Regions from separate parts of the Ruegeria sp. BB5 genome, predicted to be linked through region 4. Evidence: riboswitches for the same ligand, from Rfam matches in the RefSeq annotation. Region 4 holds a riboswitch; each other region holds the start of a gene.
What was found. A riboswitch is a leader RNA that binds a small molecule or an ion and turns the genes downstream of it on or off. The one in region 4 is predicted to bind cobalamin.
Positions count from the first base shown of each region.

Region 1 (5,765 bases), on a different contig from region 4:
CGTTGGCCAGCAGCAGGTCGGTCTCGGTCAGGTCCTGCAGGTGGACAAAGCTGTCGGCATTGGCGACGCGTTCGGTGATGCCGGTGACATCCTGCGCGATATGGTCGCCCTCCAATGCAAAAGAGCTTGCCTGCAGCCATGCTTCACCCGCCTGCGCGCGGGCTTCATCGGTATAGATTTCAGACAGTTGCGTCATATTCACGCCATAGCTGCCGGGCGCGGGGCCAAAGACTCGCGCGGCAGGGGTTTGCCCGGCATAGGGGTTCCAATCCGGGGCTTCATCACGGTCAGACAAGGCACGGACGGCCTGACCGAACAGTGCCGAAAGCGTCGGGAACACGTCGCGGAACAGGCCCGATACGCGCAGGGTCACATCTAGGCGAGGGCGGCTGAGATCGGTGATCGGCAGCACTTCGATGCCTGACACTCGCTCGGACCCCTTGTCCCAGACTGGCTTGACGCCCAACAGGTGCAGCGCCATGGCGAATTCTTCGCCTGCCGTGCGCATGGTGGCCGAGCCCCATAAGTCGACGATCAGGCCCTTGGGATAATCACCTTCCTCTTGCAAATGCCGCCGCACCAGCTCTTCGGCCAGCTTCACTCCTTGGGTATAGGCGGCGCGGGTAGGAACCGAACGCGGATCGGTGGTATAGAGGTTCCGACCGGTAGGCAGCACATCCGACCGCCCACGATAGGGTGAACCGGACGGTCCGGCCTCGATCCGTTTTCCCGCCAGCACGTCAAGCAGAGCCCTGCGTTCCGCACGGGCGGAAGGAGCGGGGTCGAAATTACCGGTGACCTCAGGCGTGCGACCAAAGATGTGCAACCCGTCACCGAACTGGCTTTCCTTGATATCACAGACAAACCTGTCGATGCGGGTGATTGCCTCGGCGGTGCAGGTGGCCTGATCCAGACCCAGATCGCTTTCCAACCCGATGGCCTGCGCCTCATCGCGGATATCTTCTTGCAGGCGGTCCCGGCGCTTGGGGTCCAGCCCGTCGGCGTTCGAAAACTCGTCCAGCAGGGATTCCAGCCGCACCATCCGGTCGGGCGTGCCGCTTTCCTTCATCGGGGGGGGGATATGACCCAGCGTGACCGCCCCAATCCGGCGCTTGGCCTGCGCGGCCTCGCCGGGGTCATTGACGATGAAGGGGTAGATCACCGGCAGATCGCGGATCAGCGCCTCGGGCCAGCAATTCGCCGACAGGGCGACCGATTTGCCGGGCAGCCATTCCAGCGTGCCATGCGCGCCGATATGGATCAGCGCATCCGCACCCAACCCTCTGCGCAGCCACAGATAAAAGGCCACATAGCCGTGGCGTGGGGTGCGTGAGAGGTCGTGGTAATCATCCTCGCGCAACTCGGGCGTGCCGCGTTCGGGTTGCAGCGCGATCAGGGCCTTGCCACGACGCAAAGCGGTGAAATTGAAAGCGCCGTCTGCTAATGCTGGATCATCCTCGGGCCGTCCCCAAACGGTTTCGAGGTCCCTGCGCAATTCATCCGGCAGATCGGCCAGCGCCGCCAGATAATCCGCAAGCGGCCACGATACCCTTGCATCCATAAGGGTTTCGGTAATGGGTTGGGCGGGGGCGGTGTCGTACCCTTCGTCCTGCAGATCGGCCAACATCGCCTCGGCAGAGGCCAGCGCGTCCAGCCCCACAGCATGGGCCATCTGCCAGGCCTTACCAGGGTAAGTGGACAGCACCAGCACTGGGGTTTGATCGGCCTTGGGCTTGTCATGCAAAGCCAGCCACCCGGTCACCCGGTCGATGATGGCTTCGATCCGTTCATCTTCGGCCCGGTGGGCAAATCGCGAGTATTCCAGATGTGGGTCGCGTTTCCCGGGTTCTTTGAATGAGGCGATGCCCGCCGAAATCCGCCCGTCCACCTCGGGCAACACCACATGCATGGCAAGGTCGGCGGGCGAGAGGCCACGTTCCGCCTCGGCCCAGGCCTTGCGGCGTGCAGTTGACAAAGCGACCTGAAACACAGGGACATTGGCCGCGTCCAGCGGAGATGTGCCAGACGCGCCCTTGCCCGAGAATGAAGTGGCGTTGATGATGGCCGACGGCTGCATTGCTACGATATTTCCGCGCAACCATTCGGCGGCGGTTGGGGCTTTCAACGACGGCGCGAACAGGCCCACAGCCTCGAACCCGCGCGCGCGTAGGTTACGGATCAGGGCCGCGACCGGGGCGGTGTCCGCCGAGGTCAGGTAAGCGCGGTAGAAACTCACGAGAATGCGTTTTGCATCGCCCGTGAACGCCTTTTCCACTGGGATCACGCCACGATCCGGGCACCAGGCGCCGCATTCGGGGATGGTTTTGGCCCCCATCACAGGGCCTGCATAAAGCCCCGCCGCCAGCGCCATCTGTGCCAGCGCGGCCTGCGCTGCAACTTCGCCGCCGGTATCGCACAGATGCGCCAGCCGCCGCAGGGTTGAAACGGGTAGGGTGGAAAAGTCGTCCAACCGCGTATCTTCGCGCCCATCCGCTGGCAGGACAGCCAGCGCGATGCCCTTGTCCTGCGCCAGCGCCAGAACCTGCTGCAGGCCATAGGACCAATAAGGCACGCCGCCGATCAGGCGGATCAGGATGCCTCTCGCACCTTCCAGAGTTTGTTCGACGTAGGTGTCGACGGACAGAGGGTGTTTCAACGCCGTCAGATTGGCCAACCGCATCGTGGGCATCCGCCCCTCAGCCCCGCCACCGCGATGCCAGCCTGCCGCGAAAGCTCCGAGGTCGCTGTCCGAAAAGGACAGCACCACCAGATCCGCCGGGCTTTGGCCCAGATCGGTCGGGGTCTCGGTTTCCTCGAGCCCGTGGCTTTCGCGGAAGACGACGTGCATGGCTTACTCGGCGGCCTCGGTCACACCCACGAGGATCTCGCGGATCGCGGCCTCTTTGATGTCGTCATGTTCGGCAATCACCACCAGACGCGAGCGGCGCTCTTCGCCGGGTTCCCATGGGCGGTCGTACTGATGTCGCACGCGTGCGCCAACCGCCTGGACCAACAAGCGCATCGGTTTGCCTTGGACAGCGGCGTAACCTTTGACCCGCAGGATGTTCAGCTCATTTGCCAAGCGTTCGATATTAGCAACCAGTGCTGCCGGATCGGTCTGTTCCGGCAACTCGACGATAATGCTTTCGAAATCGTCATGTTCATGATCGTGGTGGCCATCGTGGTGCGACGGGCGTGCATCCATGTCATCCTCGGCGGCAGCCTCAAGCCCCAGTACGACGCGCACGTCCACAGCGCCTTCGGCAACTTCGACGACGGGCAGGGGGCGCGGAGCCTCGGCTGCGATCACTTCTTTGGCCTTTGCCACGCCTTCCGGACCAGCCAGATCGGGCTTGGTAAGCAGGATGATGTCGGCGCAGGAAATTTGATCCTCGAAAACCTCGGACAGGGGTGTTTCGTGGTCGATCGAGTCATCGGCCAGGCGCTGGGCGTCCACAGCCTCGACATTCGGGGCGAAGCGACCGGCGGCGACAGCCTCGGCATCGGCCAGAGCGATCACGCCATCCACGGTGATTTTCGAGCGGATATCGGGCCAGTCAAACGCTTTCAACAGCGGCTTTGGCAGAGCCAGACCGGACGTTTCGATCAGGATGTGATCAGGGCGCGGCTCCAGTGCCATCAGCGCCTCGATGGTCGGAATGAAATCATCGGCCACGGTGCAGCAGATGCAGCCATTGGCCAGTTCCATGATATTTTCCGCCGGGCAATCGGGAATGGCGCAGGATTTCAGAATGTCGCCATCCACACCCACATCGCCAAATTCATTGACGACAACGGCCAGACGCTTGCCCTGCGGGTTCTGCATTAGATGTTTGACCAGCGTGGTTTTGCCCGAACCCAGAAAGCCGGTGATCACAGTGACGGGGAGTTTTTCGAGGTTGCTCATTTCAGGGCTCCAATCGGGGGAATGCGGGCCGCACAGTTTTTGCGGAAATGTTCGGGACGTTCGCGCCATTTGACCAGACCGTCTTCGGCGGAGAGGTACTTGGTGACGCCTTCGACGATGGTGTCGACATGGTCGGTTTCGTTCAGGTTTTCGTACACAAAGGTCCAGCGGGTTGGTCCGCCGCGCAGCACTATGGAGCAACCCTGATCGCAATTTGACAGGCACTCGACCGGCTTCAGCACGATACCTTCGGGCAAATCGGCGTCTTCCAGTGCTTTGTGCAGCAGGGCACCTGGACGTTGCGCATCGTCTTCAATCGGCAGGCCACGCCGACAGGTCGTGCAGACCAGCAGCTCGACTGGTGCAGTCTCGGTCACGTCTCTCATCCCCCCAAATCCTCTTTGCAGGGGACGGGGTTTCATGCGGGCCACGTCTGCACATGGACCCGACACCGGATCACCCCGTCCGGTTTCAACTTCGGGCGCTGGCAGGTCTCCCGGCTTGCGGATGTCGGGGCGTTTGCCCCGGCAGATGTCCCGCCTTCCCGGCCTTGCGGGCCAGTGGCATTGGGCACCCTCTCCGGTCACGGTCGCGGGGGCGGCTGCGTTTGACGGTTGCCCGCTGACGCATTCCCTTTTCATCCATCCGAAGATGGACACCAACGCATGCGACATGCGGCACGGGCAGGGGGCTTGTCAAGCACGAGGCGCATGGTGAAATCGTTCAAACCGAAAAAGCGACCAGCCTGTGTCAATCCGCGGCATGCGCGGCCAGCCTCTCGCGCAGCCAAGCGCAAAACAACCCTGCCGCAGCGGTCGATTGCGCAGCGCCTTGTGTACTGATCAGGTAATGCGACTGGGCAAAGGGAATCGCAGGGCCCGCAATTGCAATCGGCGCGGCCTGCCGGATCGCATTCCTGGCGAACCGTTCCAGAACCGTTGCATAGCCCGCCCCGGCCATCACAAGTTGCAGTGCTGCGACCGAGGTGTCCACCGAATGTCGGGGCGGCTGGTCCGGAAGCGAGAGCCCGTTGGCCTGAAAGTACCGCGCCCAGTTGTCTTCGTATCCAAGGATATGAATCAGAGGGCCTTGCCGCAGTACGTTCAGGGTCGCGGGCGAGTCCCCGGCCCGGCATACCGGTACCAGCATTTCGTCTGTCAGCTTTTCGGACTGAACGCCGGGCCAATCGCCATAACCCAACCGGATTTCCACATCCACATCGCCGGGGGCCACGCTGTCATTCCAGATGTGCGAGACAAGGCGTACGGGGATCTCGGGGTGGCGAGCGGTAAAGTCGGGCAGTTCCGCCGCGACCCAATAGGTGGCTGTCGATATCGCCGCACGGATTGTCAGGGTCTGGCGAGAGGCAGGGCCGAACAGGCTGTTGGTGGACAGGGCGATGTCACCAAGCGCACGCCGCACAGTCAACGAATAAGACTGCCCCAGCTCAGTCAGTTCCAACCGCCGGGCATTCCGGGTGAACAGCTTTTGCCCAAGCTCGGCCTCAAGCGACCGGATATGCAATGAGACCGCCGTCTGCGTCAGGCCCAGCTCTTTTGCTGTGGTGGTAAAATTCAGATGCCGCGCGGCGGTTTCAAAGCTGCGCAACCATGTGGGGTTTGGAAGGCGGTCCATATATCACCAAATTATTTTGACCATAATTGGCATTATTAATCATTTTCGTTTCTAACAGACAACACTGATACTCGGCCCGAATACGACCGTCAGGAGGGAAACATGAAAGTCGGATTTATCGGTTTAGGAAATGTGGGCGGCAAACTGTCCGGCTCGCTTCTGCGCAACGGGATTGACCTGACGGTTCACGACCTTAACCCCGATTTGGTGGCCGAGTTTGTGG
Region 1 covers NZ_JBQFUX010000001.1:1,532,293-1,538,057, reverse strand. The annotation lists gene cobN (cobaltochelatase subunit CobN) at 1-2,848, opposite strand, end outside; gene cobW (cobalamin biosynthesis protein CobW) at 2,852-3,907, opposite strand; gene ACR0DL_RS07650 (DUF1636 family protein) at 3,904-4,293, opposite strand; cobalamin riboswitch at 4,377-4,585, opposite strand; gene ACR0DL_RS07645 (LysR substrate-binding domain-containing protein) at 4,658-5,542, opposite strand; gene ACR0DL_RS07640 (NAD(P)-dependent oxidoreductase) at 5,645-5,765, shown strand, end outside.
Region 1: another riboswitch for cobalamin. It lies ahead of ACR0DL_RS07650 (DUF1636 family protein); the one in region 4 lies ahead of ACR0DL_RS17555 (DUF1636 family protein).

Region 2 (5,765 bases), on a different contig from region 4:
GCAGAAATTCTGCCGTTTTCACCTCTGGCGAACGAGGCACCTGCTGCCGATGCCGATCTGGTCTGGCTGCCCGGTGGCTATCCGGAATTGCATGCAGGCACACTGGCTGCCGCCGACACGTTCCAGACCGGACTGCGCAAACACGCTGAATCCAAACCCGTGCATGGGGAATGCGGTGGATACATGGCGCTGGGACAGGCCTTAATCGACAAAGACGGCGAGCGACATCAGATGGCAGGCCTGCTGGGGCTGGTGACCTCGTATGAAAAGCGCAAGTTCAATCTGGGGTATCGGCGCGCAGAATTGCTGGCCCCGATGCCCGGTTTTGCAGCCGACACGGCTCTGCGGGGGCATGAATTCCATTATTCTTCGATCGTAGAACAGCCGGACGCACCGCTGGCGCGGGTGTTTGATGCTGAAGGTGCTGAAGGGCCGCAAACAGGTTCGGTGCGCGGGAACGTCACCGGTACGTTCTTTCACCTGATCGCCGAGGCCTCGGCATGAGCGGTTTCGTATCCTTCATAGGTTCCGGCCCCGGCGATCCTGAGCTTTTGACCCTGAAGGCGGTCGACCGGATGCAAAAAGCAGATGCGGTGCTGTTTGATGACCTCAGCAGCGGCCCGATCCTAAGTCATGCGCATGACGATGCAGATCTGGTGGGCGTGGGCAAACGGGCCGGGCGACCCTCACCCAAGCAGGATCACGTGAGCCGCCTGTTGGTGGATTACGCCAAGACCGGTGCTCGCGTAGTGCGATTGAAATCCGGTGATGGCGGGCTGTTTGGCCGGCTGGAGGAAGAACTGGTTGCCCTGCGTGCGGCCGGGATCGAATACGAAATCATCCCTGGTATCCCTTCGGCGGTTGCGGCGGCGGCAGCAGCAGGAATACCCCTGACACGACGCCTGACTGCGCGGCGGGTGCAATTTGTCACTGGCCACGATGTCAGTGGCAAACTGCCCGAAGATCTGAACCTGCCCGCGCTGGCCGATCCGGATGCAACGACTGTGGTGTTCATGGGCAAACGGACCTTTCCCCTGTTGGTAAATGCACTGCATGAGCATGGCCTGCCGCTGGAAACACCAGCCCTGATAGCCGAATCCGTATCGACTCCCGACCAGAGCCTGCACCGTGCAACAATTGGCGCGCTGTCGCAAAAGCTGGAGGCCGAGATCGGCACAGCCCCGGCGCTGATCCTGTATGGCCCGTTGGCAGAGTTCGACGATGTTTGAATTGTCTCTGATCGGAATTGGCACTGGCAACCCGGATCACGTGACCTTGCAAGGAGCAAATGCCATCCGCGATGCAGACCTGATCCTGATCCCGCACAAGGGTGAGAACAAGGCTGATCTGGCCGGGTTGCGCGAAGAGATCATTGCAGCTGTGACTGGCACTCCGACGCAGATCGCCTATTTCAACATTCCCAAGCGCCGGGCTGATAATGGCTATCTACGTGGGGTCGACGAATGGCATGATGCCATTGCCCTGCGCTGGCACGAGGCGATTGCTGCCCATCCAGATGCGCGACAAGTGGCGCTGCTGATCTGGGGCGACCCGTCGCTTTATGACAGCTCGCTGCGAATCGCGTCGCGGCTGGACCCTCAGCCCTCGACACGGGTGATCCCTGGCATCACCGCGCTGCAGGCATTGACGGCCGCCCACGCCATTCCGATCAATGATCTGGGCGCGCCTTTTGTTGTGACCACCGGACGGCGGATCAGGGATGAAGGCTGGCCGGCAAATGCCTCGAAAGTAGCGGTAATGCTGGATGGCGAGTGTTCGTTTCAATCCCTGGACATGGCCGATTATGACATCTGGTGGGGTGCCTATGTCGGCATGAAAGAGGAAATCCTGATCAAAGGCGCTTTGACCGATGTGGCGCAGGAGATTCTGGACACCCGCGCCAAGGCACGTGCCGATCATGGCTGGATCATGGATATCTATTTGCTGAAAAAGCGCGTGATCTGACCTAAAAGGTCGCAAATGACGATTGCACCAGCGGCACCATAGAGGCTAAATGAACGCGTCTGGTCCTGCCGGAGACATCCGGATGCTAAGAGGGAATGTGGTGCGACTGCCATGGCAGCCAAATCCACAGCCGCCCCCGCGACTGTAAGCGGAGAGCCCCTGTTCAACCAGCCACTCCTGTTCTCAGGGGGAAGGCGAACAGAGGCATCGACCCGCAAGCCAGGAGACCTGCCAGGCGACAATTGAAACACCGGCCGTCGGGTGCGGCGGCAAAGGAGATTAAAAGATGGCAACACAAACGCAAACAGCATCCGCCTCGCGCGCCGGTATCCTTCCGGTCATGTTCGCGGTGGTTCTGGGTCTGGGTATCATCACCCTGACCGGTCACGTACAGGCCGCGGCGCTGCATGACGCAGCACACGACGTGCGCCACGCGACCGGCTTCCCCTGCCACTAAGACCATGTTCAGTCGTATACTGACCAGCGCGTTGTTCGCTGGTGCTGCAGCGGGGCTGATAGCCGCCTTGCTGCAGTTGGTCTTTGTGCAACCTGTTTTGCTGCACGCAGAGCTGTACGAATCCGGTGAGCTGGTGCATTTCGGAGCCGAAGCCGTTTCGGCGCATCCCGAATTGCCGGGCATGTTCTCGGAACTGACCCGTGACGCGCTGAGCGTCATCTTCACCATGCTGACCTATACCGGTTACGCGCTGCTGATGGTTGCCCTGATGTCCGTGGCCGAAGGCCAGGGCCACACGATTGATGGCCGTACCGGCGTGCTTTGGGGTCTGGCTGGGTTCATCGCCTTTCATCTGGCGCCTGGCTTTACCCTGGCACCAGAGGTGCCTGGTGTAGCGGCGGCTGACGTCTATGCCCGACAGGTCTGGTGGTTTGCCACGGTTGGTGCTGCGCTTGTTGCGCTGTGGTTGATTGCGTTTGGCGGCAACCTGATCAGCTATGTGATCGCAGCAGCCCTGTTGCTGGCACCCCATCTGATCGGAGCGCCCGAACCGGATGTGTTCACCGGCCCCGTCCCGACCGAGATCGGCGCTCTGTTCGCCGCTCGCGCCTTTGGCATCGGTCTGGTGGCCTGGGTTCTGGTCGGTGCCTTTGCCGGGTATTTCTGGCAAAGCGAAGGCAAACGCGTCGAAGCAGCGGCCTGATCCTCTCATATAATTACGCGCCGGGTTCTGCCCGGCGCGTTTCTTTTTGCCCTAAAGGAAAGAAAAATGGCACGCTCACTTGCCCTTTTTGCAATCGGCCTTGTGTTCGGTGGTGGTGCTGGTTTTGTGCTGGCGGCCGCCAATGGCGTCACGTTTGACGGCCACGATCATGGCGATCCGTCCCATCACGGCGGCGCGCATGCCGAAGCGATGGCCCATGACCATTCGACCACGGTAAACCTGCCCGCAGGGGCGGACGCGCCCAGCGTTGCAATCGCGCTGACCCAGGACCCGATGGCCGGGTGGAACCTGCACGTCATGCCGCAGAATTTCCGGTTTGCCCCGGAAAACGCGTCAACAGCCGACGTAGACGGCGAAGGCCACGCGCATGTTTACGTCAATGGCGAGAAACTAGCCCGGCTCTACGGCAACTGGATACACATCCCCGACCTTCCGAAGGGAGAGGTCGAGGTTTCGGTTTCGCTGAACGCAAACAGCCACAGCGCACTGACGGTCGACAACGTACCGGTCAGCGCTGCCGTGACCGTTCAGGTCGATTAAAGCGCCGGTATCCGCGCGCGCAAACACATCCGAAGTCGCCCGCAGGGTCGGGCGTCTTCGATCCAACCTGCGGGACTGTCCAAATAGGCTTTGCAGGTCGCGACGATGTCTTCGGCATCGGTAACGATATCGACCCCCGAAAACACGTAAGACGCCCGTCCTGCGGCCTGCAATGCCAATGCGGTCGGCTCAGCGCAGCCACTGAAACAGGCGTGATCCGAGATGACGACCCGACCATTCAGCCCTGCACGCACCAGCGCGTCATCCACGGCCTGCCTCTCGGCCACTCGGTCACGCGTTCCCGCACAACTGCTGCAAATCAATAGGCGTATCGGGTCCACGTGTGGCCTCGTGTTTGATGGTTTGCATGTTTCTGCGGCTTTCTGGACGTCGGCGCAATCCTGAATACGTACGGAAATGTGCGTGCGCGGAACTCGGATTTCTGGCATCACTCAGACAGTCACATTGAACGAGGCACCGTCATGCGCACGCTTTTGGGTTTGCTCTGTCTTCTCGCCCTGCCTGTCCGGGCCGAGGAACCATTGTCGGGTTGGGCAGTGTATCCAACCGTCAAAAGCTATGAAGAACTGGTCGCGGATACGAAGGCTGCGGTGAAGGAAAACGGGTTGATCGTGGTCACGCAGGCTGGTCCGACCAAGGCGGCTGCAGCCCGTGGCATCACTATACCCGGCAATCTGGTGATCGGTGCCTTCAACAACGACTATGCCGTGCGCGTTCTGGAAACCTCTGTCAGTGCAATGATCGAAGCGCCGATTCGCTTTTACGTGACTGAGAACGACGACGGCACCGCCACCCTGTCCTACAAAACGCCCAGCTTTGTCTTTGCCCCCTATGTGTACGAGGGCGGAGAGCCTTTGCGCGATATTGCCCAAGAACTTGACACAAAGTTTCAGTCAGTGGCGGAATCCGCAGCCAAATAGTCACACTGACGTGAACCTGCTTGCGTCTGGCTACGTCCTCCGCAATCTGCTGAGCAACGAAAACTTCGGAGCATAACGAATGCAGGACCTCTCCCCCCGCGCGGCTGACCTTTTGGCCCAAAGACTATACGAGGCCGGATGCCGCCACGCTTTTGGCATGCCAGGCGGAGAGGTTCTGACGCTGGTGGATGCTCTGGAACAGGCTGGGATCACCTTTCACCTAACCAAACACGAAAACGCTGCCGGCTTCATGGCCGAGGCGGTTCACCACCGTGATGGCGCGCCTGCTATTCTGGTGGCCACTCTGGGCCCCGGCGCGATGAACGGGATCAACGTTGTGGCCAACGCGCTGCAGGACCGGGTGCCGATGATTGTTCTGACCGGCTGCGTCGATGCGGATGAGGCGCTGACCTACACCCATCAGGTGATGGATCACGCGCAGGTTTACCGCTCAATCACCAAGGGGACATTTACACTGACGGCGCAGGGCGCAGATGTGGTCGCAGACAAGGCGGTATCACTAGCCAACCAGCCCCGCCCCGGTCCGGTTCATATTGACGTGCCGATCTCGGTTGCGGATATGCGCGTATCCGGGAGCAAACGCCGCCGTCTGGTCAAACCCGCTGCGGTCGCGCCCGAAGGAAACTGTGTTGAGAAAGCCCGCCGCTGGGTGACCGAGGCCGAACGCCCCATCGCGATCTTGGGTCTGGACGTTCTTTATGACGACTCGCGCAATGTGGTTCAGGCGTTTCTGGAACATTTCAACATCCCCTTCGTGACCACCTACAAAGCTAAGGGCGTCGTGCCCGAGGATCATCCTTTGTGCCTGGGCGGCGCAGGTTTGTCGCCCTTGGCCGACAAGCATCTGGTGCCGTTGGTCAAACAATCCGATCTGGTGTTGTGTCTGGGGTATGACCCGATCGAAATGCGCCCTGGCTGGCGCGAGATCTGGGACCCCGAGGAAAAGCGCGTCATCGATATCTCGGCCGTCGTCAACGATCATTACATGCATCAAGCCGGGTTGAATCTGGTCGCCCACACGGGCGCCACGCTAGAAGCCATCGCCAAGGGGAACCCCGCCCGCGCGACGTGGCCGGGTGGTGAACCCGCGCAGGTTAAGGCCGCGCTGGCGCAGGCC
Region 2 covers NZ_JBQFUX010000001.1:1,545,624-1,551,388, forward strand. The annotation lists gene ACR0DL_RS07705 (cobyrinic acid a,c-diamide synthase CobB) at 1-504, shown strand, start outside; gene cobA (uroporphyrinogen-III C-methyltransferase) at 501-1,229, shown strand; gene cobF (precorrin-6A synthase (deacetylating)) at 1,222-1,965, shown strand; cobalamin riboswitch at 2,009-2,215, shown strand; gene ACR0DL_RS07720 (CbtB domain-containing protein) at 2,252-2,422, shown strand; gene ACR0DL_RS07725 (CbtA family protein) at 2,427-3,125, shown strand; gene ACR0DL_RS07730 (hypothetical protein) at 3,192-3,686, shown strand; gene ACR0DL_RS07735 (DUF1636 family protein) at 3,683-4,027, opposite strand; gene ACR0DL_RS07740 (DUF302 domain-containing protein) at 4,169-4,627, shown strand; gene ACR0DL_RS07745 (thiamine pyrophosphate-binding protein) at 4,707-5,765, shown strand, end outside.
Region 2: another riboswitch for cobalamin. It lies ahead of ACR0DL_RS07720 (CbtB domain-containing protein); the one in region 4 lies ahead of ACR0DL_RS17555 (DUF1636 family protein).

Region 3 (5,765 bases), on a different contig from region 4:
TTGCAATGCCAATTCGCACCACCCGAAAACTTGAAGTCGTCAATTGACTAAAAACACGCTATGCAAGTTGCATTTATTATACTTTTTGGAGAAAATGATTAACATATAACCGCCAGAAGTAGAAATTTGACACATCCCCTTCTCCCGTCCCGCGCACCACTGAAGATACGGGTTCTGGCAACATCCGATCTGCATATGAATCTATGCGGCTTCGATTATTATTCGGACACCCCCGACCCCTCAATCGGCTTTACCCGCACCGCCAGCCTGATCCGCGCAGCCAGGTCCGAGGCCGAAGCGCAGGGTGCTCTGGTGGTTCTGTGCGACAACGGAGATTCACTGCAAGGCACGCCACTGGGGGAATGGGCGGTTCAATCCGAAAATGCACCGCACATCCTGATGCAAGCATTTTCCGAGCTGGGTTATGACGCAATCGGGCTCGGAAATCATGATTTCGACTTTGGACTGGAAACGCTGGGCCGTGTGATTGCAGATGCTGCGTGCCCGGTGGTTTGCAGCAATGCACACCGACAAGACGCCCCCTCCTGCTGGCAAGATCATGCGATTTTGAATCGAGAAAAAAAATTTGATGATCAACATGTTGCGCTGAAAATTGGTGCGTTCTCAGTCCTGCCACCGCAGACAGCCAAATGGGAAGCACACCTGCTACAAGGCAAGGTCGTCATCGAAGATATCCTGACCTGCGCCGCACAAAAAGTGACGAATCTGAAAGCGCAGGGTTGCGATTTGATCCTTGCGTTGGCGCATACAGGGATAGGGTCGGCCGAACCGGAAACGGGTTTGGAAAATGCCGTCATCCCGCTGGCCGGTATCGAAGGAATTGATGCGCTGATTGCCGGGCATTCACATCTGACACTGCCCGGAAACGCACATGACGGGATTGAGCACGTCGATGCAAATCGGGGTCTGGTTCACGGAAAGCCGGTGGTCATGCCCGGTGCGTCCGGGTCATTTCTGGGGGTGATCGACCTGACATTGGACAGGGCGGGAAATGGCCATTGGACCGTTCAGGATCATCGCGTCAGTCTGCGGTCGATATGCCCAACCAAACCCGACGGCTCACCCAAGCCTATCCAGGAAGACCCTGTTTTGGCGCGCCTTTTCGCCCGGGGCCATTCGGAAACCCGGCGGCGCACGGCGCAACCCGTTGGCCAGACCGATCAGCATTTGCACAGCTATTTCAGTTTTTGCGCCCCGGACAGAGGTTTGGTTCTGACCGCCGCGGCCCAGGCAGCAGCCCTGCGGCCCTATCTGCTGGACACGTCATTTGCGGATTTTCCTGTTCTGTCCGCGACCGCGCCTTCAAAGTTCGGGGGGCGTGCCGGCCCCCGGTTTTTCACCGACGTCCCGCCCGGCCAGATATGCCTGCGCCATGTCAACGACATGTATGCGTTTCCCAATGAGCTGCAGGCGGTAGTTGTCACCGGAGAGCAGATCAGCGACTGGCTTGAGATGTCTGCAGGCGTGTTCAACCAGATTACGCCGGGACATCAGACCACATTGGTCGACATCAACAGGGCGGGGCATAATTTTGATATTATACAGGGGCTTACTTATCAATTTGATCTCTCTCAACCGGCTCGGTTCGACGCTGGCGGTCACTTGATCGACCCCGTCAACCGGCGCATTCGCAACATTCGCTTTGACGGCCAACCGATGGCCGCCGATCAACGGTTCGTCGTCGCACTGAACAATTACCGTGCCAATGGCGGGGGTCACTTTCCCTTTGTTGATCAGGCCGAGCCCATCGCGCTGCCGAACCTGCCTGTTCAGCGCGTCTTGCAGGACTATCTGTCCGGCGCACTGCCGCAAGATCCCTTGCAATATGCGTCCTATCCTTTTGGCTTTGCCTCGATGCAGGGCGCGACTGCGCTATTAAGAACCGGTCCGAAGGCACAAACTCACATTGCCGAGCTTGAAGAATATGACCCCCACGTCGTCGGAGAAGACGATGAGGGCTTTTTGCTGATCCGTTTGACGCTCTGACGGGTTGTGTTTCCTGCGCCCGTTGCCTATATCAGACCCCGAGAGGTTGGCGCGGGCGAGCGCCTCGCCAACCTGGTCAGGTCCGGAAGGAAGCAGCCACAACGAGCCCCGCTTGGGTCGATGTCCAACCTCTCACTTAAACTCCCGACATTGAATTGTTGCGAACAGGCCTAGGCAATCAACCGTGGCCAGACAGCCGAATTGCGCCGGGCAAAGGCACCGATATGGCCAACCTCGGACAGTCCGAACTCGGCCGGAGACAACAAATGGCGGCGTGCGTTGGGCCCGTACAGATCAGCCAGCCGCCAGACCGCGTTCTTTGGCACCAGATCGTCATCCTCAAAGCTGAACAGATCCACTGGTGTGTCTGACTGTGCCCAGCGGGCCTCGGGCAAGGACACGCCGATTTCGGGCAGGTAGTTGCGCGGCGCAGTACACCAGCGGCGCCACTGCCAATAGACACTGGCAGGCAGGTTCGATCCGAATCCCAGTGCCTTGCCCGGCAGGTAACCCAGCGCTTTTACGGCCAGGGGCGCGTGTCCGTACCAAAACAGCAAAGCCAACGCCCGATAAGGCCAGGGATGGTCCGACACAGTCACCGGCCCGGCGCAGACGCAGATCATGCGGTCGATCTGATCAATATCGGGCTGAATCGGCCCCAGCATACCGCCGACGGAATGGCCGATGCTCCAGTGCTGCGCGTCGGGGTATCGCCTGCGCATCTCGGCCCGAGCCGCAGGCATGTCGATCAGCGCCCAATCCGCCATCGTGGCCTGAGCTGACTTCAATGGCCTGCTCTGCGAATGACCGAAATCGCTGTAATCATAGGTCAGACAGGCAATGCCATGTTCCGCAGCCAACCAGCGTGCGAAGTGCTGATAATAGTCGCGCGGCACTCCGGTGGCGCTGTGGATCACCACTGCGATCCCAGGTTCGGCCACCGGCAGGTACAGCCGAGCCGACAGTTGGGTCGAACCAGAAGGAAACTGAAAATCCTCGGTTAAAACAGCTTGTGCGGTATCCAGCATGGCGCCCTCAATCTGAACCGATTAGTTCACCACCCCAAACGGCATCTTTTGCCACCCTAAGTCAATCCTGTTTCCGCATGACCACGCGTCCACTTTGCCCCACCAAAAGGCGGCTTGACTCAGGTCACCCCTACCCGCTAGCGATTGGGTGATGGTTCTCGTCCCCGGTCCCCGGGGCGGGATGAAAAGGGAACACGGTGCGGTTCTGCCCGGAATACCGGAACGAACCAAGGCCGCGACTGCCCCCGCAACTGTAAGCGGTGAGCAATGCCGAAACACCACTGGCCGCAAGGCTGGGAAGGTCGGCAACGCAACGACCCGCAAGTCAGGAGACCTGCCATCGAACAAGAAACCGAAACTCGGGCGGGGTGTCCGGGCAGGTCGTCAGCACGCTGTCACACCTGATCCATGCCCCCGTTCCACGCGCGGAGGGCGCAATATGATCTGGAAGACAAAGACGAACCAGTATTCCGCAACCGTTTGCCAACGCACCGGAAAAACCTGTCCGGCGCTGGCACAGATGGCGCGCGCGATCGTGCAGGCGATGGACGCGGCCGTTCCTGCGACGACGTTTGATTTTGAGTTCGACGGCAGCACTGAGCTGGCCTATTGCACGCAAGGATGCAGCGCACGGTTTCGCGCTCAAAAAGACCTGATCCGGGTCTTTTGTGGAACAAGCGAGGATGCGCCCCTCGAGTCGCTGGATGCTTACGCAGATATGATGTTCGGCCCGGATGTGACCATGCGCCCCGCAGGCATGCTAACCACCCCCCCCTGCGCCATGCTTGAGGTCACAGCGATCCCGCCCAACCCGGTGGCACAGGCAGAGCGGCAGGTGGCGCTCTGATCTAGCCGCGCGTCCGCCCAAGGGCTGCCCATTCCATCTGGCCGTCGGTCTCGACGGCGCAGGACCGCACCGCCCGCAAACGGGCCAACGCTGTCTCGGGGTCTTCGCCATGCTCGACCATAAGGCGCAGCACGATCATCCCGGACCGGCCACAGCCGCCCCGGCAATGCACCAGCACCCGCCCCCCGCAGGACAGGATATCAGTCGCCGCAGGGCTGACACTGCCCCACGCCGCGTCAACCTCAGGAGGCGGCGTACCGAAATCCGCAACCGGCAGATGCACCCATGCGATATTGAGTGCGTGCAGGTCTTCGCCAAGCCCACTTGCGCCCTCTTGCAGTATTTCGACCTCGGTGGTCATCGAGATCACAAGATCCGGCTGCCAGTCGCGGATCATTCCCAAGTCCCGCGTATACCCGCCACCGCGCCCCGGAAGGGGCGACAAGGCAACGGTGCCGTTTCCAATCTGAACTGAATGAAGTGCGAACTGGCTCACTACGGACCCTCCCTGATACTCGCTTCTAAGGCGTGCAAATTGTGCTGCAAACCGAAATTCACCCAAGCCTGCTGTGGACGCGGGCGGCGGGGGTCTCTACGCTGCATCGGAACCCGAATCCGACAGAGCAGATATGAACGACACGCCCAGCCCCGCCTATCAGGTTCTTGCCCGCAAATACCGCCCGGAAACTTTTGCCGATCTCGTCGGTCAGGATGCCATGGTGCGCACGCTGAAAAACGCGTTCGAGGCCGACCGCATCGCGCAGGCCTTCATCATGACCGGCATTCGCGGTACCGGCAAAACCACCACGGCCCGGATCATCGCCAAGGGCATGAACTGCATCGGCCCCGATGGCGAGGGTAAGCCGACCACGGAACCCTGCGGCCAATGCGAGCATTGCGTGGCCATTATGGAAGGCCGCCACGTCGATGTGATGGAGATGGACGCCGCCAGCCGCACCGGTGTGAACGATATTCGCGAGATCATCGACAGCGTCCGCTATCGCGCCGCCAGTGCGCGCTACAAAATCTATATCATCGACGAGGTCCACATGCTGTCGACCAGCGCGTTCAACGCGCTGCTCAAGACGCTTGAAGAACCGCCCGAGCATGTGAAGTTCATCTTCGCCACCACCGAGATTCGTAAAGTGCCAGTGACGGTTCTGTCGCGCTGCCAACGGTTCGACCTGCGTCGGATCGAACCCGAGGACATGATCAGCCTGCTCGGCAAGATTGCGGCGGCGGAAAACGCTCAGATCGCGGATGACGCGCTGGCGCTGATCACCCGTGCAGCCGAGGGTTCGGCGCGGGACGCGACCTCGCTGCTGGATCAGGCGATCTCGCACGGTGCTGGTGAAACCAGCGCCGATCAGGTCCGCGCGATGCTGGGCCTGGCTGATCGCGGTCGGGTACTGGACCTGATGGACATGATCCTGCGCGGGGACGCTGCAGGCGCACTGACCGAGTTGGGTGGGCAATATGCCGAAGGAGCCGATCCGCTGGCCGTGCTACGCGATCTGGCCGAGATCACCCATTGGGTCTCTGTGGTTAAAATCACGCCAGACGCAGCCAATGATCCCACCGTTTCGCCGGACGAGCGCGCGCGTGGTCAACAAATGGCCGAGGCCCTGCCGATGCGCGTCCTGACCCGGATGTGGCAGATGTTGCTTAAAGCGCTCGAAGAGGTCTCGGCGGCCCCAAATGCCATGATGGCAGCTGAAATGGCAGTGATCCGGCTGACCCATGTGGCAGACCTGCCCAGCCCGGAAGAGTTGATCAAACGTCTGCAAGACACGCCCCCACCGCCAAATGGCGGACCCGGTGGCGGGATACCGGCGCCATCGCATGCCGCGGTTCAGACGCAAGTGCCGGTGTCATCTTCTTAT
Region 3 covers NZ_JBQFUX010000010.1:48,692-54,456, forward strand. The annotation lists gene ACR0DL_RS18275 (bifunctional 2',3'-cyclic-nucleotide 2'-phosphodiesterase/3'-nucleotidase) at 127-2,007, shown strand; RNA gene ffs (signal recognition particle sRNA small type) at 2,047-2,145, shown strand; gene ACR0DL_RS18285 (alpha/beta hydrolase family protein) at 2,178-3,035, opposite strand; cobalamin riboswitch at 3,171-3,391, shown strand; gene ACR0DL_RS18290 (hypothetical protein) at 3,475-3,882, shown strand; gene ACR0DL_RS18295 (protein-tyrosine phosphatase family protein) at 3,884-4,378, opposite strand; gene ACR0DL_RS18300 (DNA polymerase III subunit gamma/tau) at 4,512-5,765, shown strand, end outside.
Region 3: another riboswitch for cobalamin. It lies ahead of ACR0DL_RS18290 (hypothetical protein); the one in region 4 lies ahead of ACR0DL_RS17555 (DUF1636 family protein).

Region 4 (5,765 bases):
ATCCACAGGCATTTCCGAACCATTGCCTGTGGCAGCAACTTTCGATTTCCGGGATGAAGCGGGCGACAGCTTGTCGGACGTGGCGCGGCTCGACACCATGGTAACGGTTGTCGATGCGGTGAACTTGCTGAACGATTTCTCGTCCCACGATTTCCTACGAGACCGAGGCGAAACGATGGGAGAAGAAGACGAGCGAACTCTGGTCCACTTGCTTACGGATCAAATAGAATTCTCTGATGTGGTGATCCTGAACAAGGTTGATGATGCGGGGTCAGAAAAAGTTGATGCGGCCCGCAAGATCATCCGCAGTCTGAATGCAGATGCCGAGATCATCGAGACCAACCATTCGGAAGTTGCCGCAGAAAAGATCCTGGACACCGGCTTGTTTGACTTCGTGCAAGCCTATGAACACCCGATGTGGGCAAAGGAACTGTACGGCTTTGCCGACCACGTGCCTGAGACTGAGGAATACGGGGTTGCGTCATACGTTTACCGGGCGCGACTTCCGTTCGTTCCCGAACGCATTTTGGACGTTCTCAACGGTGATCTGCCAGGGGTGATCCGGGCCAAAGGCCACTTTTGGGTTTCGACACGCCCCGACTGGGTGGCTGAATTTTCACTCGCCGGCGCATTGTCCAGCGTCAAACCACTCGGCACCTGGTGGGCATCAGTTCCCGAAGAGCGACGCCCCGCACATGACAGCGCCCGCGCCTATATGCAGGCCCACTGGCAAGAGCCGTGGGGCGACCGCCGTCAAGAGATCGTTTTCATCGGTGCCGGGATCGACTGGCAAAGTTTGAAGGCACGATTGGACAATTGCCTTATTCCAGCAGTTTCGGCGGCAGGGCCCGACAATTTGCCGGAACTGCCGGACCCCTTCCCGATTTGGCGCCGGGCAGAGGATGCAGCATGAACTTCGTTAGAAAGCCCGTGAAAGACAACGTCACCGGTGTGAGCTTCGCAGATGATCCGGCGGCACTCCGCACTTTTGCACAGCCAAACTGTGCCGCTTTGATTTGGCGCCGGCGAACCCCGCCGGATATGCAAAGCTGGCTTGACCAACTTGATCCCAAGTCTTTGCCAAGTGGGCGAGTCATTCTTCCACCAAGCGCCGTTAAGACGACCGTGGGGCAACTCTGCGATATCTCCGGTATGCCTAACGGGACTGAAAGAGCGTGGCTTCAGGATGATATCACTTCTCTGGCCGACATGTTCTGCGAGCTGATGAACGCCAACTTCCTGCGGCTGCGGCTGGATGTTGTCACCACCAATGCTTGCCGTAAATTTCATACCGATGCTGTCACCGCCCGGTTGGTCTGCACCTATCGTGGCACTGGAACACAATACGGCACCTCGACTGATGGAAACGATCCCGCGCTTGTGTTTACCGTTCAGACCGGCGCTCCGATCCTGCTACGGGGAACACTCTGGCCCGAGCGACCATCGTCAGGGATGGTGCATCGCTCGCCTCCAATCGAAGGTACCAGTGAATCCCGTCTCGTCTTGGTTTTGGACCCAGTGGAAAATCCGGAAACCGAAGCATGAGACGTAACCTCGGGCAATGCAGCTTGCGCCGCAAGCATCGATCAACCGATCCGATGGATGTGTTTGACGGCCTTCCAGCCCCGTTGCGACAGTGGTTGTCAGAAGCGGCATTGCCATGGTCACCGGTATCCGCGCGCCGCATCTGGTCAAAATCGCGGGCCAAGGGGCTTTCATCAGAAGAAACGCTCGTGTCACTCAGCCAGGCCGAAGCCCGAACGCTCGCGCGTGACCGGCAATCGACTGTTTTCAAATTAAATTCTCAAACATGAAGGAAAAAATGCCACCTCTAACACAGTATGCTGTCGCGACCCATGCGGCACTGGGTGTCGCACTTACAGCGAAAACGCATGCGGCAGACTTCGAAACCCTGAGCGTTTGAGTTCCGATCGAAAAGTTGTTGTTTCAAATCGTGATTGACATGGCCCCCAGTCTAAGACAAGCAAGGGCCAGATGGTTCCCGATGGTACGCCCAAGGGATGAAAAGGGAATACGGTGCGGTTCGCCACTTTGGCGCCAAATCCGTGACTGCCCCCGCAACTGTAAGCGGTGAGCGACGCCAAAATCCACTGGTCATTGGGCCGGGAAGGATGGCCAAGCATCGACCCGCAAGTCAGGAGACCTGCCATCACATGTTCAACCAACCCGGGGCGGGGCGTCCTGGAAGGAGGCTTTGATGGCACGTCTGAAACGTGTGTACATGATCGGCACCTTCTGTCCGCGCTTGGCTTTAAGCGGAGCGGACTATGCCGGAAACACCTGACCATTTCCTTCTGATCTGCTCGACCTGTACCGGCGCATTGCCTGTTGATGTCATGCGCAATGCGTTGACCGGCAGGTTGCCAACCGGGTTCGCAGTGCGCACCGTTACCTGCATGGCGGGCTGCGCGCGACCAACAGCCGTCGGATTTCAGGCTGTCGGCAAAGCACACTACCTGTTCGGCGATATTGAAACTGCCGAAGATTTCGACGCGCTGGCGGAATTCGCACATCAGTACCGCAACGTCGCAGACGGTTGGACCAACGCGACGGACCGGCCGCAACCACTATTTACAAAAACCCTTTCTCGTTTGCCTCGGATTCAATTGGGGGAGCCATCATGACGACCTCATCTTTTCTGGTTGCGCGTGATCTCGAATACTATGCGCTCAATGGTGACGTTCTTCTGCAAGGTGTCTCGTTTGAATTGGCCGAGGGCGCGATACTGGCAATTGCCGGTCCAAATGGGGCGGGAAAAACCACGCTTTTGAACCTTCTGTGCGGGGCGGCTGAGATTGTATTGGGCAATGTATTGGTCAAGGAACGCAGCCTGAAAAATATGCCCGCAATGGAACGCGCCCGCATGATCGCTGTTGTGGGCCAGCAAGAACAACCGGATGGCAGGCTGTTGTTGCGGGACTATGTTGCCATGGGCCAGATTCCGATCTGGGCCGACCGTTCGGCGGATGAACATGCCAGAGAACTTAACAGAATCCTTGAGCTGACCGACCTTGGCGCGCTGGCAGACAAGCGCATGGCGGTACTGTCCGGGGGCGAACGTCAACGCGCGCATATCGCCCGGGCACTGGCACAGAACCCATCGTTGTTGTTCCTGGATGAGCCAACCAACCATCTCGATCCAGATGCCAAGGGTCGGATGCTGTCTCTGATCGCCGAACTCGGCATCACGGTTGTGATGATTGTCCATGATCTTGTCATGATCCCGGAATTCGCCACCCACGTGGCCCTGATGAAATCAACGCGGCTGACGGGATTTGGCCCCGTGGCCGAAGTGCTGACCCCCCAGCGGGTCCGCGATACTTTTGGCGTTGAATACCTGTGTTTTCACCACGAAGGCCGCGTGATTCCAGCGCTGGATATCCGAAAATCCACAATCTCAACCTAAACCAAGGAACATTCCCCAATGAAACACATCTGGTCCGTGGCGCTGGTCACAGCCATGGCAGGCGGCGCGTCCGCCCACGAGGTCACCGTCGACAACTGCGGAGCGCCGCTGGTGTTCGAAGCCCAGCCCGAGCGTCTGGTTGTGCATGACATGAACATGACCGATATGGCCTTCGCGTTGGGCCTGCAGAACAAGATCGTCGGTCTGACCGGCATCACCGGCTGGTACAAAACCAGCCCGGAATTCGACACCCTGCGCGGCGACATCCCCGAACTGGCACCGAAATACCCAACGGTCGAAAACCTTGTTGCCGTGGAACCCGACCTGTTCTTTGCTGGCTGGTATTACGGCATGAAGCCGGGCGGAGATGTGACCCCGGATACGCTGGAGCCCTTTGGTATCAAGACCATGATCCTGACCGAAAGCTGTGTGCATCTGGACAAGGATCGCCCCGAAGCCAGCATGGACCTGCTGTTCAATGACGTCCTGCGCCTGGGTCAGGTCATGCACGTTGAAGACAAGGCCGAGGCGCTGGTCACGGGCTGGAAAGACGAACTCTCAGTGATCGAAGCGCAGACTGCCGACCTGGCGAAACCCCGCGTTTTCTTGCTGGACGGCCCGGCGGACGCGCCATTCACCGCAGGTAAGTTCGCCATCCCCGATGCTATGATTGCTGCCGCGGGTGGTGAAAACGTGACCCACGACATGGAAACAAGCTGGGGTCGAACCTCGTGGGAGGCGGTCGCCGCCGCAAACCCGGAATTCCTTGTGCTGCTTGATTATCAGACAGGCAATGGCGCTGCGGACACGTTCAAGTTTCTACAGGAACATCCAGTGATGTCACAGACCGAAGCCGTGAAAAACGAGCGCTGGATCGGTCTGCGGTACGAGGAATTGACCCCCGGACCGGCAAATATCGAAGCGATTTCGAAAATGGCCCAGGCCATGCATCCAGGCCTCAACTGATATGGGCCGACTGGGCCTGACACTTGTGCTGGGGGCGGCCGTATTGGCCGCCCTCTTACTGATGTCCACCATCTATGGCACCACATCCATCCCTGTCGCGGACACGGTCACGGCGATCTTGCTGGGAACGGGCCTGAGCGAAGGAGAGATGTCACCGCTGCACCGGATCGTCTTTGATCTGCGCCTGCCGCGCGCCTTGTTCGCGGCCGTGATCGGGGCTGGTTTGGGCATTGTCGGTGTGGTTTTGCAAACCACGACGCGCAACGACTTGGCCGACCCGTTTTTGTTTGGCCTGTCCTCGGGCGCGGCGGCAGGTGCCGTGTTCGTCATCACAGTGACCGGGGATATTCTGGGCTTTTGGACCTTACCTCTGGCCGCGTTCTGCGGAGGACTTGTAGCGTCGGGTATCGTGCTGGCGCTGGTTCACGGGTTGCGCACCAGCGCACCCGAGAAACTGATATTGGCCGGTTTGGCCGTGTCCTTCTTGTTCTCTGCCATCACCAACTATTTGATCTTCGCCGGCGACAGCCGCGCCGCGCATTCGGTGATCTTCTGGATGCTGGGCGGTCTGGGCCTAGCCCGGTGGGAGACGTTCCCGCTGGTCTGCGCCGGATTGTTGCTTATTCTGGCCTACGCGCTCTATCGCGCCCGCTGGCTAGACGCATTGCTGACCGGAGACCTGACAGCTGCAACGCTGGGCGTGCCGGTGCAGGGGCTGCGGTTCAGCATGTTCTTTGTCGCGGCCCTTGCAACAGCTGTGTTCGTCTCGGTGGCAGGCGTGATCGGTTTCGTCGGCCTGATGGTCCCTCATATCGCCCGTGGGATCGCAGGGCCGTTGCACCGGCATCTATTACCCACCGCAGCGATTGTCGGGGCGGCCTTGCTGACAGGTTCAGATATTCTCAGCCGCCTTTTGCTGGCTCCGCAAGAACTGCCCGTTGGGATCGTTACCACCTCGATTGGTTCCGTTTTCGTGTTCCTGCTTCTGTTCAGAACATCGAGAAGCCAGAGATAGCTTTTTAAGGCCGCCGACCAACCGACCCGGGCAAGATTAAAGCTTTTGCCCGGCCTGCTGAGGGATGCGCATTTTTCCACCAACAATCCAATTTGTTTCAATGACCTCACAGATACGGAAAATTCTGTCTCGCGCTTGTCAGCGGGTGTGATCCAAATCGCGCGCAGGCTTACTAGTTCACTCGGATCGGCGCCTTTAAGTGTTGTGAACGCTGCATGAGGTTACCTCATGGCAAAGCAGGTCAGTGAAACAACTACGGGAGCCGGCTTCGACATGAATATGGCAGAGTTTTCCGGAGCAGCATTTCAATTGCTCGAAATACTTACGTACTCTTTTGTCCTTTGCGTCGGTCTGGCA
Region 4 covers NZ_JBQFUX010000009.1:67,253-73,017, forward strand. The annotation lists gene ACR0DL_RS17540 (GTP-binding protein) at 1-913, shown strand, start outside; gene ACR0DL_RS17545 (DUF1826 domain-containing protein) at 910-1,545, shown strand; gene ACR0DL_RS17550 (DUF6525 family protein) at 1,542-1,814, shown strand; cobalamin riboswitch at 1,980-2,186, shown strand; gene ACR0DL_RS17555 (DUF1636 family protein) at 2,289-2,645, shown strand; gene ACR0DL_RS17560 (ABC transporter ATP-binding protein) at 2,642-3,427, shown strand; gene ACR0DL_RS17565 (ABC transporter substrate-binding protein) at 3,446-4,393, shown strand; gene ACR0DL_RS17570 (FecCD family ABC transporter permease) at 4,395-5,408, shown strand; gene ACR0DL_RS17575 (FMN-binding glutamate synthase family protein) at 5,688-5,765, shown strand, end outside.